3 regions of the Paenibacillus sp. fava2 genome follow, and region 1 is predicted to be linked to each of the others. Evidence: predicted binding sites of a transcription regulator. Region 1 holds the regulator's gene; each other region holds the start of a gene.
The links. Region 1 encodes Rex, which represses fermentation and respiration genes when NADH is low (regulators of the CRP and FNR family bind a similar motif). Its sites were predicted from a motif close to TTGTGAAATATTTCACAA; they were not measured.
Positions count from the first base shown of each region.

Region 2: AC4G46_RS20435 (polymer-forming cytoskeletal protein) is a predicted target of Rex. The motif match lies at 3,885-3,902, and genes of this name have one in related genera.
Region 3: AC4G46_RS08680 (phosphoketolase family protein) is a predicted target of Rex. The motif match lies at 1,251-1,268, and genes of this name have one in related genera.

Region 1 covers NZ_CM177755.1:4,801,353-4,807,504, reverse strand. Annotated here, with positions in the region: gene panC (pantoate--beta-alanine ligase) at 1-170, shown strand, start outside; gene panD (aspartate 1-decarboxylase) at 163-546, shown strand; gene AC4G46_RS21085 (tetratricopeptide repeat protein) at 661-1,302, shown strand; gene dinG (ATP-dependent DNA helicase DinG) at 1,417-4,275, shown strand; gene AC4G46_RS21075 (redox-sensing transcriptional repressor Rex) at 4,393-5,046, shown strand; gene AC4G46_RS21070 (amidohydrolase) at 5,033-6,152, shown strand, end outside.
Region 2 covers NZ_CM177755.1:4,652,796-4,658,947, forward strand. Annotated here, with positions in the region: gene AC4G46_RS20415 (ABC transporter ATP-binding protein) at 1-432, shown strand, start outside; gene AC4G46_RS20420 (ABC transporter ATP-binding protein) at 429-2,225, shown strand; gene AC4G46_RS20425 (GNAT family N-acetyltransferase) at 2,234-2,662, opposite strand; gene AC4G46_RS20430 (YhfM domain-containing protein) at 2,690-3,112, opposite strand; gene AC4G46_RS20435 (polymer-forming cytoskeletal protein) at 3,259-3,810, opposite strand; gene AC4G46_RS20440 (serine hydrolase domain-containing protein) at 4,115-5,059, shown strand; gene AC4G46_RS20445 (CPBP family intramembrane glutamic endopeptidase) at 5,770-6,152, opposite strand, start outside.
Region 3 covers NZ_CM177755.1:2,066,173-2,072,324, reverse strand. Annotated here, with positions in the region: gene AC4G46_RS08680 (phosphoketolase family protein) at 1-1,135, opposite strand, end outside; gene AC4G46_RS08675 (ATP-binding protein) at 1,443-2,834, shown strand; gene AC4G46_RS08670 (GntR family transcriptional regulator) at 2,876-3,598, opposite strand; gene AC4G46_RS08665 (hypothetical protein) at 3,889-4,074, shown strand; gene tyrS (tyrosine--tRNA ligase) at 4,364-5,626, opposite strand; T-box leader at 5,792-6,017, opposite strand; gene atzF (allophanate hydrolase) at 6,087-6,152, opposite strand, start outside.

The sequences.
Region 1 (6,152 bases):
TCGATTATGTGGAAATTCTGACTTTCCCTGATCTGGAGGCTCTGGAACCGGGATCAGCGCTTACTGCCTCCGATAGTGAGATCATCATTGCGCTGGCAGTCAAATTCGGCAGAACCCGGCTGATCGACAATAATGTATTTATTCCGAAGGAGGTTCCCGCCCTTGTTTAGACATATGATGAAATCCAAAATTCACCGGGCGACGGTGACAGAAGCCAATCTTAATTATGTAGGAAGCATTACGATTGATGAGGATCTGATGGAAGCAGCCGATCTGCTTGAGAACGAAAAGGTACAGATTGTGGACAACAACAACGGCTCCCGGCTGGAAACCTACGTTATTCCCGGCCCGCGCGGCAGCGGCGTCATCTGCCTGAACGGGGCGGCGGCCCGCCTGGTGCAGCCTGGCGATACAGTCATTATCATCTCTTATGCAATGCTGTCCGCTGATGAACTGGCCGGCCACAAGCCGACGGTTGTGTTTGTGGATGCTGACAATAAGCCGGTCAAGCTGGCTGACCATGAGCTGCACGCTACAATCGCCTGATAAGGCAGCTGCAGGCCATGTAATCAATGGCAGGGATGAACCGCCCCGACTTTGCGAAAAATGAAGGCAGGCAAGCTTAGGCTGATTTCATGTTCAGTAAAGGGGGATGGCCCGATGTTTCAACATTTATTTGCTGAGATGAACAAGATGCTCCAGGAGATTGCCCGTGACTACCCCTCTTCAGAGGGAGAGTACCGGAATGAACTGATCCGCAAGTACAACATGCTTCACAGGCTCAGTGATAAAGTGATGGATGAGTGGCTGGCCTTTGCCGAGCAGCTGAGCCAGTTCCGGGAACAGACTGAGCTTGCGCTCGAGCCTGAGGAAGAAGTGCCTCAGCAGGAGGCGCCAGAGCTTGCCATGGATTCTTTTGTCCGGGGCCAGGGGTATTATAAGCTCCTGATGTACGGCAAATGTATCCAGCAGTTTCAGGAAGTGATCCGGCGTTATCCGGACAGCCTGGCCGCCCGGCTGTATCTGGCCATGGCTTATCTGCAGGAAGGGGACGGGGAGACGGCCTGGAGCCATCTGAACCATATGCTCGCCCTGATCCGGGAGAGCAAGCTTAAGGCGATGATCTATAATGCATTGGGCTGCATCAGGGCCTCACAGGAGCGCTTCCTTGAGGCAAGTGAACTGTTCGGTTTGTCTTTGCAGTATGATCCGGCTCTGCCGGAGCCGAATGTCAATCTGGAGGTCTGCCGCAAAAAGGGCGGTAAGCTCCAGTTCGGGGACCAGCTTGTTTCGCTTTTGTAATCATAGCCTTCATTTAGGCGATGCATCCACTTGAACAAGCGGCTTGCATCGCCTTTTTACGTAACTTCTGTTATGCTGATATGGAGTCTCAAGTGAAAGGGAATAGAACTTACAATGAAATTTGCCGTGCTTGATTTTGAAACTACGGGAACCCAATCTGTGGGTGAGATCATCCAGGTTGGCCTTGCCATTATAGAAGAAGACCGGTCTGTTTCCCGGGTATATGGGTCCTATGTCAAGCCCGGAACACCGATTCCTCCTTTTATTACAGGCTTGACCGGCATAACCGACGCGGATGTTGCGGATGCGCCGGAGCTGGATGAAATGATGATGGAGCTGGTCCCGCTGCTGGATGATGTTGTGCTGGTAGGGCATAATGTCGCATTTGATTTTCACTTTTTACAGAATGCCCTGGACCGCTGCGGCTACTTGCCGTTTCAGGGCCGGATTCTCGATACGATTGATTTTCTCAAAATATGCTTTCCGTCGCTGACCACCTATCAGCTCGGTGCAGTCAGTGCGCATTTCAAGCTGACGCATGAGCGTCCGCATCAGGCTGACAGCGATGCATTGGCCACTGCGCTCGTGCTGCTTAAATGCCTTGACGAGCTGTACAGCCTGCCGCTGCTGACCATTCAACGCCTGAATGAGCTGTTTGCCGGCGAAGATAGCGATCTGGCCTGGTATTTTGATGGCCTGCTTCATGAGCGGGAGATGGAAACCTTCCAGCCGGAGGGCGAGCTGACCTTTCACCGTCAGCTGGCACTTGCGGTCGGCGACTGGAATGAGCTTGTTTCACCGCGCGAGGAGGGTTCCGGCAATCCTTTGGAGAATGTATCCTTTGAGGACTACATGGCTGAGGTAACAGCCCGGCTTAAGGATACGTTACCGCAGTATGAGACGCGGGAAGCACAGGAGATAATGATCGGCGAAGTAAAGACCGCCCTTCAGGAAGAAAAGCATCTGCTGATTGAAGCGGGTACCGGCACCGGCAAATCGCTGGGCTACCTGCTGCCGGCTATTTATCATAGCGTGCGTACGGACCAGAAGGTGATGGTCAGCACACATACAATCAATCTGCAGGATCAGCTGCGTGAGCGCGACATCCCCCTCCTGACTACAGTGGTCCCGTTTCCGTTCAAGGCTGCCGTCTTTAAGGGAAGAGGGCACTATTTGTGTCTGCGCAAGTTTGAACATAAAATAAATAACAAGGACTTCGTAAGTACCAGGGAAGAAACGCTTACAGCAGCACAAATGATTGTGTGGCTTACCCAGACGCTGTCCGGTGACGATGAGGAGCTGAATCTCAGCGGCCGCGGCGGCGACTTCTGGGAAAGTGTAGCCAGTGACACCGACTCCTGTCTGGGCCGGTCCTGTCCGTGGTTCCGTAAATGCTACTACCACCGGGCCAAGCATGAAGCCGGAATTGCCGATGTAGTCATTACGAATCATTCCAAGCTGTTCGCAGATGTAAAGGCGGGACATCAGCTGTTGCCTGCCTATGAGCATCTTGTTATAGATGAGGCCCATCATCTGGAGGATGTGGCGGGCAAGCATCTGGGCATGCAGATGAAGTATTTCACTGTGGCCCATACGCTGACACGGCTATACAAGGACAGTAAGAGCGGCCAGCTCCCGGCACTGCGCCAGACCCTGCAATCATCTGGAAGCGAGCAGGCCTCCGAATGGAGCAGTGTCATCGACCGGATCTATCCGGATCTGCTTACCGTCAAGGAAACCTGGGATGTGCTCAGCGACAAGCTGTTCGGACTGCTGCCAGACCGCAGTGATGCGGCAGCTGGTGAGGCCGGACAGCTGGTGTCACGCCTGCACCCCGGCAAGAAGCCAAGGGACTGGGAGGAGCTGGCTGCGCTGGAGAACACACTGAATCTCAGCCTCAGTGATATTATCCGCAGGGGCGACAAGATGCTCAGTGAAATGCGCGATACCGACAGCCAGTCCTCCTCGGACAGTCTGGTAACCGACATCGGCGGCCTGTTTAAGGATCTGGCCTCGATCCGCGAGCAGATCCGCTTCTTCATGGGCCTGAATGATGAGAATGTTGTGTACTGGATGGAAGGCAGCAGCAATTACCGAGGCAAATCCCTGCAGCTGTATGCTGTACCGGTAGATGTCAGTGCCCAGCTCAAGGAGCTGTTCTTCGACAAGAAGAAAAGTATAACGCTGACCTCTGCAACGCTGTCTGTGGATAAATCCTTCCAGTTCATGATCGATAATCTCGGACTGGGCGAGGCTGCGGAGCAGGACAGGCTGATGACAGCGCTGCTGCCTTCACCGTTTAATTACCGCGAACAGGCACTGCTTGTTATCCCGCGTGATTTTCCGAGCGTAAAGGGCAGTGTAGGGGATGCCAGGTTTGTTGACAAACTGGTGCACTCACTGGCAGAAGCTGCTGTGGCAACCAAAGGCCGTATGCTGGTGCTGTTTACTTCCTATAAGATGCTAAGGCAGGTCTATGACCCGCTTAAGGATGCACTGGCCGCAGAGGACATCGCTGTACTTGGGCAAGGTGTAGAAGGGGGGAGCCGCAGCAAACTGATCCGGCGTTTTCAGGACAATTCTGCGGCGGTACTGCTCGGAACCAGCAGCTTCTGGGAAGGCGTGGATATTCCCGGAGATGCGCTCAGCTGTCTGGCGATTGTCAGACTGCCGTTCCAGCCCCCGAACCACCCGCTTGCAGAGGCCAAAGCCGAGCTGCTGCAGGCACAGAAGAAGAACCCGTTCATGAAGCTGTCGGTACCCCAGGCGGTCATCCGCTTCAAGCAGGGCTTCGGCCGGCTGGTTCGCACCGCCCAGGATCGGGGAATTGTCATTGTATATGATACCAGGGTCATCGAGTCTTACTACGGGAAGTATTTCCTGTATTCACTGCCCGGCCCCAAGATGGAGCATATGCTGACTGACCAGATGGTTCCGAGAATCGAGGAATGGCTGGAGGGCGGCATTTCCTAAACTGCATTCATTTCATTCTTAGTCTAGTTCCGCATCAGCTTCCTGTTTGCTTGAGTATCGGGGAGCGGTGCGGCTTTCATACACATCCGAGTTATACTAAATTTAGGAGGAGAAGACATGAAATCGGACAAAATATCGGAGGCTGTCGTACGCAGGCTCCCAGTGTATCTGCGTTTCTTGAATGATCTCCAGAAACGCGAAATTGCAACCGTTTCTTCCCAGGAGCTGGGACAGAAACTTGATCTTAATCCGGCACAGATCCGCAAAGACCTGGCTTATTTCGGGGACTTCGGCCGGAAGGGCATCGGCTACGATGTATCCTATCTGATTGAAAAGATCCGCCATATCCTTAAGCTTGACCAGCAGATCAACGTGGCTCTGGTCGGTGCGGGGAACCTGGGCCACGCCCTTTCCAATTATAATGCTTATCTGAAAGATACGATGAAAATCACTGCCGTATTCGACTCCTACGCACCCAAGGTCGGCCAGAAAATCAACTCCCTGACGGTTCAGCCGATGGAGGAGCTGGGCCAGACCATCCGTGAGCAGGGGATCCGGATCGGCATTATTACCGTACCGGACAGTGAAGCGCAGAATGTAGCCGACATTCTGGTGGAATCGGGCATCGAGGCTATTCTTAATTTTGCTCCGGTTATTCTGAAGACTCCGCCGTCGATCCGTATCCATGCGGCCGATTTTACGACTGATCTGCAGAGCCTTGCCTACTATTTGCATGACGGAAAGGAAGAAATTACCGATGAGCAGCAATAAAACGATAATCGCGAACGGCCGGTTTCTTGTAGCTGGCTCACTTCAGCCTGTCCTGAGCGGTTATATGACGATAGAGGATGATCTGATCACATACATAGGAGAAGATAAGCCTGCAGCAGAAGAAGGCGTTCTGACGGTTGACGGCAGCCGTCTGCTGTTCATGCCCGGACTGGTCAATACCCACGGCCATGCGGCGATGTCGCTGCTGCGCGGATATGGCGATGATATGGTGCTTCAGACTTGGCTGCAGGAAAAAATGTGGCCGATGGAAGCGAAATTTACCGGTGATGATGTGTACTGGGGAACAGCCCTGTCCGTTCTGGAGATGCTCAAGGGCGGAACAACTACCTTCCTTGATATGTATGATCATATGGACCGGGTGGCCGAGGTTACAGAACAGTCGGGTATCCGTGCTGTTCTGATGCGCGGTGCTATCGGTCTATGTCCTGAAGATGTGCAGAACCAGAAGCTCGCAGAAGCCGTGGAATTTGCCCGTAACTGGCACGGCAAAGCGGACGGCAGAATTACGGCAATGCTCTCGCCTCACGCGCCTTACACCTGTCCGCCGGACTTCTTCGTGAAATTTGTTCAGGAGGCTCATGATCTGGACCTGCCGATGCACACGCATATGTCCGAAACCCGCCATGAAGTGGAGCAGAATGTGACCGATTACGGCCTGCGTCCGGTGGCACATCTGGAGAAGCTGGGCATGTTCACCCGCCCGTCTCTGATCGCCCATGGTGTTCATTTGAATGATGAAGAAATTGAAATTTTGGCCAAATACAGTGTGGGAGTATCCCATAATCCGGGCAGCAACCTGAAGCTGGCAAGCGGGGTTGCACGTGTGCCGGACCTGCTTCGTGCGGGAGTCAAAGTCTCACTGGGCACTGACGGGGCGGCAAGCAACAACAACCTCGATATGTTCGAGGAAATGCGTCTGGCTGCGCTGATCCATAAAGGAGTCAGCGGGGATCCGACCGCCGTACCTGCGCCGGAAGCGCTGCTGATGGCAACGGAATACGGGGCAGCTTCCATCTTCCTGAACAATGTCGGCCGCCTGGCTGCTGGCATGAAGGCGGATTTTATTGCCATTGATATTGATCAGC
Region 2 (6,152 bases), 150 kb from region 1:
ATACAAGCAGCGCGGGACGCGGGTATTCATGATTTCATCATGAGTACTCCGCTGCAGTATGATACTGCCATCGGTGAACGGGGGATCACCCTGTCCGGCGGGGAGCGGCAGCGGCTATCCATTGCCAGGGCCTTTGTCCGCGGGCCGGAGCTGCTGCTGCTGGATGAGCCGACGGCCGCGCTCGACAGCCACAGTGAAGAGGTTGTCCAGCAGGCGCTGCAAAAGCTGATGCAGGGCCGGACAACCGTAGTGATTGCCCACAGGCTGTCGACGATCCGTAATGCCGACACGATCTATTTTATGGAGGCGGGCTCGGTTGTTGAGGAAGGAACCCATCCGGAGCTGATGGCAATGGAGGGCAAATATTATAATATGGTGCATTCCGTCCAACGGACGGATCATTCCCTTGTGCCGGAGGAGAATCAGATATGACGACCAGAGAAGCCGGAAAGTTACCGCTCCGCACCGTTCTGAGCCGGCTGCTGCCTTTTGCCTCGCCCTACAGGCTTGGCCTGCTGCTGGCTACCCTGCTGCTTGCTGCCAGACTGGTGATGGACATTGGTTTAGCTGCCATCCAGCAGCTGTTTATTGACACCATTAACAGCGCAGATATGGATTCACTTCTCCGGCTGAGCGTTATTGTCGCCGCTGCCTGTGTCCTAATCATACTTTGTCTGATGGTCCAGCATTATTATAGATTTGTCGTTCAGAGCAGAATGTCCTGGGATCTGAGGGCAGCGCTGTTTAACAAGACGCACCGCCTGCCGTTCCGGCAGATTCAGTCCATGCATTCCGGTGATCTTACCTCACGCAACACCAAGGATGCGGAAGCCGCGATGGGCACAGTCAGCAGCATTATCTACGATTTGAGCTACAATCTTCTGCTCTGCTTTGTCTCCTTTCTCTATCTGGCTTCCATGGATGTGTGGCTCGCTTTACTCGCGCTTGGCTCCGGGCCGGTCGTCTTTTTCTCCAGCCGCTTCTTTGATCGTAAATTGAGGCAGCTGTCAACCCGGATTTATGAGGCTGAAGCTCAGCTGCGCGGCATTCTGCAGGAGACCCTGCAGGGCGTGAAGATCGTCCGGGCGTTTTCATTGGAAACGATGCTGAAGGACAAATATGCGGCTGAGCGCACAAGGCTAAACCGTCTGCTGCTGCAGAGGGCCCTTTTAACGACACTGTTATGGAACAGCGCCGCTTTTATCAACAATCTGGTGATGGTCATCTGTGCAGGCTTCATTGCTTACTCGGCAATCAAGGGCGGAACATCCGCCGGGGAAGTACTTGCTTTCATCATTCTGATGGGGCGGGTCCAGTGGCCGTTTGTCCATATGTCACAGACCTGGGGCGGTGTCCAGCAGTCGCTTGGCGCGGCTGACCGCGTATTCTCTATTCTTGACGCACCGTCCGAGGATGACATTCCGCCTGGGCACCAGAGCCTCTCTTCAGTGCCTTGTCCGGATGAATCTGCGGCATTAACGATTCATGGTGCATACTTCAGCCACTCCGCAGCACCGGATGACCAGACGCCGCTGTTCAGAGATTTGAATCTGCATATCCGGCATGGTGAAACGGTTGCGCTGGTCGGACCAAGCGGCTCTGGCAAAACAACCCTGATGCGGATGTGCTGCGGATTACTCAGACCCGATGCCGGACATATTTCCGTTTACGGCCAATCTGCATCCGGAGAGCTTGCAGAACTGCGCAGCAAGATTACTTATGTGCCGCAGTCCCCTTACCTGTTCTCCGGATCAATTAAGGACAATATTGCGTTCAGCAGCAATTTGGCCAGTGATGAAGAGATCCGGGAAGCGGCCAGACTTGCAGGAGCAGATGACTTTATTCAAAAGCTGCCCGCAGGCTATGACACCCTGATCGGTGAGCACGGAACAGGCTTATCGGGAGGACAGCGCCAGCGGATCGCCATTGCCCGGGCCTTTCTGCGGAATGCACCGCTTCTGCTGCTGGATGAAGCGACCTCCGCCCTGGATAATGAATCGGAGCAGCTTGTTCAGCAGTCACTTGACCGGCTTATGAAGCACCGGACCACGCTGGTGATTGCCCACCGGCTGTCCACTGTACGCAATGCCACCAGAATCATCGTGCTGGATAAGGGAGCTGTCGCCGAGGAAGGCACTCATGACAGCCTGCTGTCCAGCAACGGAGTATATGCGCAGCTGTACCGGCTGCAATTTAAGGAACCTGAGGCTGAAGCTGTCCTATGAAGCTCTTATCAGAGAAGCCTCTTGGTTAGCACTGCTTCATTGTCTCTCAAATAACCGTAATTTTCATAGGTTTGCAGAGCCGAATGATTATTAGTGCCTGTCAGAATCTTCACGCTACCCACGCTGCGGCGGCTTAACTCTTGTTCAAGCAGATTTAGCAATGCCGTCGCAGCCCCTTTTCTTCTGTAAGCTTGCTCAATGTACATTTCTGTAATCTCACCGCAAGCCTCGCTGTAGCAAAAGGAGTGATAGCTCCGGGCGCAGCCGAATCCGATCACCCGGTCCTCCATCAGGGCCACAGCTACAAGTTCACCGTCTCTCAGTAAGCTCTCCGATATTTCCACAGCCTGCCGCAGCTCACCTCCGTTAAATTCATAGTTCAGCCTGGCTAATGCAGAGGCATCGTTTACTGTAGCCAATCGCACTTTTGTTGACACCTAGTCCACCTGCCCTTCCGTTCAAAATTACTCCCCATAAATAAGCTTCCGCAGCTCCTCATGATTTTTAGAAGGAATCGAGTAGCCTTGTCCGCTATCGTTAGAGTCCACCAGCAGACCCCGTGTCCCCTCCTTTTTGGAATCAGAGATGTTGAGGCTGTAGACTTTTTCTCCGCCGTTTTTATAAGCTGCATACATTCTGAACGTCACACCATAATCCAGTTCTCCTTTTATCCTTTTAGCCTTATTGATAGCCGTTACGAACAGCTTGATTTCTTGCGGCTCATTAAAGGTCTTTTCTGCAAAAAGTCCGGCGGGTACCTGCCCGTCATGACATAAATCCGCACACTCCAGACGGATGCTGGCAACCTCGCTTACTTTCAGCTTACTGTAGCTCATAATTCCAATGGCTAGCAGACAGATTACCAGCAGCGGAATCCACTTTTTCATATCAGCCCCTCCTTCTCTCAGCTCAAAACAATCAACACTTTCCATATATTTCTATGTAAACATAAAGAAAGCCTGCAAACCCAATCCCCGTGTCAGAGATTAAGTCTACAGGCTCTATCTATTCGATCATACGCAGAGTAAACTGATTATTTAACTTCAGTAGTTCCAGTCACTTTGCCTTCCATCACTGCAGTTGCTTGTACATCAGCACTTGCGAAGTACAGGTTACCGTCGATGGTAGCATCTTTATACAGGTTAAAGCCGTTCGCTTCTACGTATACGTCCCCTTTGATTGTACCGCCTTGTACTCTGAAGTTTTCGCTTTGTACCGTTACTTTAGGTGCAGTCAGTGTATAAGTAGCAGTTACCTTATGATCAGCATCCTGTGCATACAGGGCGAGCTTGCGGTAAATTGCATTTTCGGCAGCGCCTTTATCATGGAATTCTCCGGCTACAACAACATCCTGATCTACAGTCAGATCATTCAGGATCGCAACGATCCAGTTACCTTCTGCACTTACTGCCTTCAGGAACGGATCCTGTTCTTTCACTATGGAAGCAGTTGATACAGCATCGGTCTGTGCAGCAGCAGTTGCAGTGGCAGCCGCTTCATTTCCCGCATTATCACTATTCGATCCGCAACCCGACAACAACGCAGCAGCAACCCCGGCAACCAATAAGCTTTTTACAAATTTCATCTCAAATCCCCCAAATCATTTTTGTTTAATTTCTTTTTGATAACCATATTATATATTAAAATTTGATAATTATTACGTGAACTTTTTCACAAATTTGTGTCTATTACTCTTTATTTTTCATAAAAAGAGATACCAGACGTTAATAGGCCTTTCTACGGTCATTATGGTTTCCCGATTGCCTTTATTCATCAGAAATACTCCTCTCATTTCATTTTTTGCAATAAGGCTGGTACACTGTTAACAGATATGTCCAAACATAATAATGGATTACGCCATCCGGCAGCATAAGAAAGGAACTCAAGAAATGGATACATCCAAACTTTCCGCAGTGCTCGCACCTTATCAGTTGCGCAGCTGTCTAATTAGCTCCGAAGGCCGTCTGGTCTTTGAACATTATAGAGAAACCGGCACAGCCGGTGAACTCGCCAAAATCAACTCCTGTACCAAAAGCGTCCTGTCCGCTCTCGTCTGCATCGCAATGCAAAAGGGACTGCTGCCGCGGCCGGAAACCCTCCTGGCGGAATTTTATCCCCGGCTCCGGCAGGACCGTGATCCGCGCAAGGCGGCAATAACACTGGAGCATCTGCTAACCATGTCAGCGGGGTTTAACTGGACGGAGTTTGGCGGCCAGAATTCCTTTCCCCGCATGACGCGCTCAGAGAACTGGATAGATTTTGTGCTGGAGCAGCCGCTGTCCCATAATCCCGGTGAGCATATGGAATACAATTCCGGTGTTTCCCAGCTCCTGGCGGCTTTGTTGGCGGAAGGCACGGGGATGCCGGTTGCCCGGTTTGCCGAGTCCGTGCTGTTCAGTCCGCTGGGCATAGAACAATATGAATGGGAGCAGGACCCGCAGGGTATTCATACCGGCGGCTTCGGGCTGCGCCTGCGCCCGGTTCACCTGCTGAGGTTCGGCCAGCTCTATCTGCAGCGCGGGCATTGGGACCAACGTCAGCTGATTGCTGCAGAGCTGGTTGACCGTTCTGTGCAAACTGCCCTCCTGGCAGAAGCTCCCCGCCGCGGCGGTTACGCCTGGCACTGGTGGACGGACAGCTATCCTCATTCCGGTGAATCTGCTGCGGAAACAGAGCTTCATTATTATTACGCCCGGGGTTACGGCGGGCAGTTTATTTATGTTCTGCCGAAGCTGGAAACCGTCGTTGTCCTGACTCAGGATAATCGCGGCAAGCAGAAACGCTCCGCAGATGTATTCCGTGAATCCGTCTTGCCAATACTAACTGCAACTTAGCCGCTTTTATTAACATAAACGCATAAATCCCCGACTACCTTATCAACCTAGGTAACGGGGATTTATGTGTTCAATCCATTATTCAATTCAATCATTTCCTCCAGCCACAATCCATATCCCTGACATGGTTATTGTTCATTCAATTTCGGTATTTCCCGTTCGCTCCAGATAAGGAGTATTGCCCCATGTCCTGCATATGGGATGAGTTCCCCACGTACACGATTACACGAAAAACGTTTTCACGGACGTTTTCCCTACTGTGTCAACCGTAATTGTACGCTTCGCTAACCTGCTTCAACGGAATCACGCTCCTTCGACTGCAAGATGTGTCTTGCCTGAAAAGCTTGTCCCTGGTTCATGGTTTCTTTGGGAATCTCTCCTTCCTTCAGTACTCACCATTAGTAAGCCATAATGATACCCGCTTAGCGGTTACCTGTGCAGTTACTTGTTGGTGATGTCACTATAGTAGCGCATATCCGATTAATTTTAAACTTCCAAAATTTTTCGTATTTTGTCGTATTCCCGGAAAATTCCCAATCCGGGATATTGGCCCCCCCCGAGCCTGACAATTGCTGCTTATTTTGCAGTTTTACGTGGATTTTACACTTTCACAATTGTAAAATCACTGTAATCCCGGGGCAGGTCCTAATGAATTAGCAGGATGGAGCAATCCTGCAAAAGGTTACAGGTTACGGACACCTTTTGCGAGATTAAGCACTAAGCCGGTTTCCGGATGCTGTCCCCAGCTTTTTGCGTCGGCGCAGATTGTAGACGAGGTAAATGCCGTACAACAAATACAAAACATTCAGAACAATAACCACTGTCAGCTCTTTATCGGGATTCTCGATAGTCATGAAGGCAAGGGCATCGTATACAAAATGAAACAGAATCAGCGGGATAATATTCCCCGTAGTCTCTATCAGCAGAGCGAGGATTAACCCGATCAGAAAGGCATTGATAACCTGCAGCACAATATGTATGGGATCAGTTCCGTTTAGCGCATTAGCCATGTGCAGGATGCCAAAGAATACTGAAGAAAAAACGATATAAAATACAGGCCCCTTAAGCTTCAGCTTATCTCTGATGATCCCCC
Region 3 (6,152 bases), 2.7 Mb from region 1:
GATTCAGGTCCTTGATCAGGTTACCGGCATTAGTAACAGGATTCATCCCCATACGTCTGTTGCCTGCAGGCAGAATTTCGGCAATTTCGGCAAACAAACGGCCGTTTTCATCGAACAGCTCTTCCGGTCTGTAGCTCTGCATCCAGTCCAGCAGTGCCGGTGCATGCTTCATGTTCTTCTGGTCAACCGGGATCGGTACCTGATGGGCCCGGAATGAGCCTGTATTCGGTACGCCATCCCACTGTGCAGGTCCGGTCCAGCCTTTAGGGGAGCGGAAGACGAGCATCGGCCACAGCGGACGGGTAAGGTCGTTATTTTCACGCGCATTTTTCTGGATCGCTGCGATTCTTTCAACGATTGCATCCAGTGCCTTGGCCATTTCCGGGTGCATCTGCTCCGGATCTTCACCTTCTACAAAGAACGGCTCCCAGCCCATGCCGGTGAAGTAAGCCGTGATTTCTTCCCGTGACTGGCGGGAGAGGATCGTCGGGTTGCTGATCTTGAAGCCGTTCAGGTGCAGAATCGGCAGCACAGCGCCGTCTGTAACAGGGTTGATGAAGCGGTTGGAAAACCAGGATGCGGCCAGCGGTCCGGTTTCAGCCTCACCGTCTCCGATGACAACTGCCGAGATCAGGTCCGGATTGTCGAGGATAGCGCCGGCGCCGTGCGACAGGGAATAACCAAGCTCACCGCCCTCATGGATAGATCCAGGAGTTTCAGGTGCAGCATGGGAAGCTACGCCGCCAGGGAACGAGAACTGCTTGAACAGCTTTTTGAGACCCGGGATATCCTGGGTGATTTCCGGGTAAATTTCGGTGTAGCTGCCGTCCAGATAGGAATTCGATACCATAACCTGGCCGCCGTGGCCCGGTCCTTCTATATAGAACATGTTCAGATCATATTTGGTGATAACGCGGTTAAGATGGGCATAAATGAAGTTCTGGCCGGGAATCGTTCCCCAGTGCCCGATTGGTTTGATTTTGACGTCAGCATCCTTCAGCGGTTCTCTTAACAACGGATTGTCCTTCAAATACAGCTGTCCTACAGAAATATAGTTCGTTGCCCGCCAGTAAGCGTCCAGCTTCTCCAGATACGTTTTTGATGAGTAATCAACATTCATGGTCGATAATCCCATTTTCTCCACTCCCTAATTGATTGTATTTATAATTACCAATCTTTTTTCTCTACAGGTACATCATACCTCTGAAAAAAATAAATACAACCTTTTAGACAAGTGATACGGTCCAATTTTGTGAAATTTTGAACATAGTATGAAATGTGCAGGTAATTCAGAGGGAAAATGATTGAACAATATGTTATTCCCCATATTTTTACACTTGTTGCAACAGTAACTTTCTCAACGCTGCCGTTTTGATAAGTGACGAAGGTTTTATTTTCATTTATAGTTATAGTTAAAATTAGTAGTATTGAGGAGTTATGCTATGAGCAAACCGACCATAACGTTAAATTCTTGGACCAGCGTTACTGACGGGGGACATATTATCTACTTGTTTGAGGATTTGGATCGTTATGTTGATAATGCTCTATCGTATATTGAAACCGCCATTGAGCATGGCCATCACATTCTGCTTATTGAGCAGGCCGACGTTTATTACGCTATTCTGGAGAAGCTGAGGAGCGGCAGCGTATCCGGCAGCCTTCATTATCTTCATTACGCTAACAATGTTGATTATTACGGGTCACGGGGAGATTTTAACTTTCAGCATATTGTGTCTCATTTCGAGAAAATAACCGCTGCGATTCAACATAAAGACTACTCTCTCCGTACATGGGCCAATGTGATGACCTGGGGAGATCATGATGAGCATACCATCCGGGAAAATCTAATGGCATATGAGCGGCAGACAGCCGATTTTGTACGGGAATATGGGATGGTGTCCGTCTGCGCCTATAATGCACATGCCATCTCTGCATCCCTGCAGACCGGGCTTCTCAGAGAACATGAATATGTGATGACGGATGCCGAGTTTTACAAATCGCCTCTCTATAACCATCATGCCATGGAAGAAGTCATCTTCCCGTCCCTGTCAGTCCAGAGGCAGCTGCTGAATGAACAAAAGCATCTGCTTATTGAAAAGGAAGCTATGGAAATGGCTAATCAGGCCAAAAATGAATTCATCGCCATGATGAATCATGAGATCCGAACCCCGATGAACGGCGTAATGGGCATGGCGGATCTGCTCGCGGCAACGCCGCTGGAAAATGTGCAGAAGGAGTACGTTGCCACTATTCAGAGAAGCGGGAAGTCCCTGCTGCGGATCGTGAACGATATTCTGGATTACAGCAAGCTGGAGTCCGGTTTCGGTCAGCTGCTGGCTGAAGCGTTCAGTCTGCGGGAATCCATTGCGGAGACGCTGGAGCTGCTTATTGTAGCTATCCGGAACAAAAAACTGGAAGTAGACTTATCGGTTGATCCTGATATTCCAGAGATCCTCGTCGGGGATGACGGGCGGCTCAGGCAGGTTCTGCTTAACTTATTGGGAAATGCCGTTAAATTTACAGAGGCGGGGAAAATTTCTGTTACTGTACTCCTTATAGCAGCTACTCGTGACACAATCCGGCTGCAGTTTACGGTTCAGGATACCGGCATCGGCATACCTCCGGAGATGCGCAGCCAGCTGTTTCTTCCTTTCTACCGGGCTGATACCAATAAAGCCCGGCACACTGAAGGCACTGGCCTCGGATTGGCCATCTGCCAACGGATTGTTGAACTGATGAACGGGGAGATCCGCCTCGGTCCTGCAGACCCGGAGATAACCGGAACGACGATCCTTTTCACTGCGGAGTTCGGCAGCTATTCTACTCTTTCCTAAAAATAATAAGAGGTCCGGGATATTTCCCGGGCCTCTATTTTTTAGTGAACCGATACAAAGGTATTAAATTTCAGGTACTTGTAGTGGAATCTCATATGCGAGAATTCAAGCGGAGTGCCGTTATCGAGGAAGAAAATCCCTTCCATGATACTTACAGGCTCATTCGGTGACAGGTGCAGCAGCTCCTGGTCATCAGGCTCTGACGGCTCTGCAAAAACAGACAGGAATGATTTGGTGACAGCAAGATTGCGCGAATCCTCCAGATAATTAAAGATCGAGCCTTCAATAATCGTCTGATTGAGATCCTGGACAATCTTGATCGGGATGTAGCCTGTTTCAATCATGAACGGTTCATCGTCGAACAGCCGGAGCCGGACGATTTTGTACACAAAATCATGGGGCCCGAGGAACAAATCCCGCTGCAGCTCCTTGGTCGGAGGAATAACCTCGAAACTCAGCACCTTGACTTTGGGTTTCGTTCCGTGCATCTGGAAATTGTCGGTAACCCCCAGATTGGAGCCTTCATAATTGAAGATGGATTCATTTTTTATGTACAAGGGATTGATAAAGGTGCCTGAGCCCCGTTTTTTGAAAATAATGCCGACACTCTCCATTTTGGCGAGCGCCCGTTTGATTGAGCTGCGGCTGACCTGGTAGGTTTCACTGAGCGTCCGTTCATCGGGCAGGCGCATATCCGGATATTCTCCGGCAAAAATTTTCATTTTGAGGTCATCAATAATCTGCTTGTAAACAAATTGTGTCATGAAGTACTCCCTTTCAGGTCTGTTGCTGTCACTTCGTAAAGCTTAATGTTAAATATATCATAATCAGCGCACTGTTTATACAGAAAGGCTATGTTTCATGTACCTCTCAGTGGAGCTTTCCGGGAACACCGGGCTACTGCACCTGTTCTATCTGGTGCAGATGGCTAAGCAGCTGCGATAGCTCTTGATCGTTCACAGGTTGAGCATATCCCCGGAAGCTAGTAATATGGACATACTAATGGCGACAGCCAGGAAACGTTCCTGCTATGTAAAAAAGGAGGTATACGATTATGACCTATTCGCAACGATCAGCCCGCACCGGAGCCTCATCGGATTACACCTATCTGGAGTATCAGATCAGCATAGCTCAGGACGCATTAGCACAAGCTGAACAAGCCGGCGATGTGGAGCTTGCCGCCGCCATCCGGAAGAAGCTGGCCGGACTGGAGGATGAGCTGGAGCAGCTGGAAGACTAAACGGCCTCCCGTAAGAGAGAATAGCGGATAACAGGGTGTAGTAATAGAGCTTATGAGAATGATTAGGAATAGGCGCTACGCATATTGACCTTCAAAGGGATTTTTCCCTTTCATTTCAGCGTTTAGCCCTTCGACGGCGCAGTTAGTGGGATATTCCCCCTTAACTGTCGGCGCTCAGCCCTTCTGTACAACTCGCCGCATCACACTCAAAATATCTCCTTCATAACTCCCCTTCAAACAGAAAAGCGGCGGATCAGAGCATTTTTGCCTCTAATCCGCCGCACGCAGCTTAAACCAGTTTTACCAGGCTGTAGTTTTTCTTGCCCTTGCGAACGATAATGAACTTGCCGCCGATAGCATGCTCGGCGGTAATGTCAACCTCCAGCTCATTAACACGCTCGCCGTTGATGGAGATGGCTCCCTTGGTGATGTCCTCACGCGCCTGGCGCTTGGACGGCTCGATGCCCAGGTCGACCAGCCATTCCACGATATTCTTCGTTTCGTTAGTGGCGGTGAAGGTCGGCATTTCCTTGAAGCCTTCCTCAATCTCATCGGCGGTCAGGGAGCGGATGTCGCCGCTGAAGAGGGCGGCAGTAATCCGTTTTGCCTGCTCCAGCAGCTCTTCGCCGTGCACGAACCGGGTCATTTCTTCCGCCAGTGCCTTCTGCGCTTCACGCTTGTGCGGCTCGGATTCAACCTTGGCCGCAAGAGCTTCGATCTCCTCTTTGCTGAGGAAAGTGAAGTACTTGAGGTATTTGATTACATCCCGGTCATCTGTGTTCGCCCAGAACTGGTAGAACTCGTAAGGAGTTGTTTTCTTCGGATCAAGCCATACTGCGCCGCCGGCGGTTTTGCCGAACTTGGTGCCGTCTGCCTTAAGCATCAGCGGGATGGTGAGGCCGAATGCTTTGGCTTCGTTGCCTTCTTTTTTACGGATCAGGTCCAGGCCGCTTGTGATATTGCCCCATTGGTCGGAGCCGCCGATCTGCAGCTGCACATCTTCATGCTTGTACAGGTGCAGGTAGTCGATCGACTGCAGAATCTGGTACGAGAACTCGGTGAACGAAATCCCGCTGTCCAGACGGCTGGAGACAACATCCTTAGCCAGCATCGTGTTGATGCTGAAGTTTTTGCCGAAATCGCGCAGGAATTCAATGACATTAATGTCCTTGGTCCAGTCGTAGTTGTTGACCAGGCGGACCTGGTTGGCGTCATCATCGGAGATAAACAGCTTCTTCATCTGCGCAGTCAGCGCATCCACATTCTCCTGCACCTGCTCCAGTGTCTGCAGGGAGCGCTCGCTCTGGCGTCCGCTCGGATCGCCGATGGTTCCGGTTGCGCCCCCGATCAGGATCACCGGACGGTGACCTGCCAGCTGAAAACGTCTAAGTACCATGAACGGGATCAGATGCCCGATATGCATGCTGTCCCCGGTCGGATCTACGCCGCAATACAGCGAAACCGCCTTAGTATTCGTTAGTTCCCGCAGCCCTTCCGCATCTGTCTGCTGGTTAATGGCGTCGCGCCATTCCAGTTCATCAATAATATTCAACATGTACAGCCCCTTTGTTAGTGATCAGGTATGGTTAGTGAGATACGTTGGAGGATGAGCATCATCCGGGGTACGGCAAAGTTCTGCGGACCGTCAACAGCTGCATATTCGGCACACAGCCCGTCAGTCCGGCAAACGCAAAAAATCGCCCCTTGTCTATTCAGACACAGGGACGATTGAATTAACCGTGTTACCACCCAAATTGCGCGAACAGCCATAATCAGCCGATCCGCACCACTCATAAGCGAGTTATCGTTCGCTTGATTCCGCTTGGCATTACCCAAGATACTCCAGAGTGTATTTCGCAGCCCTCGTGTGTACCGGGTTCCATCACCCCCCGGCTTTCTGTGACAGGGACTAAGCTGCTACTGCGCTCATTCAACGTATACAAACTATAAGATTACAGAAAGTATAGCCAATTCACAATTTATTGTCAATCCAGGCGGTATCCGGATTAATACTAGGCATAACGCCAGCCCCCGGAGGCCGTTATATTTTCCGCTTCTGCCTCGGCATAGCCTTCACA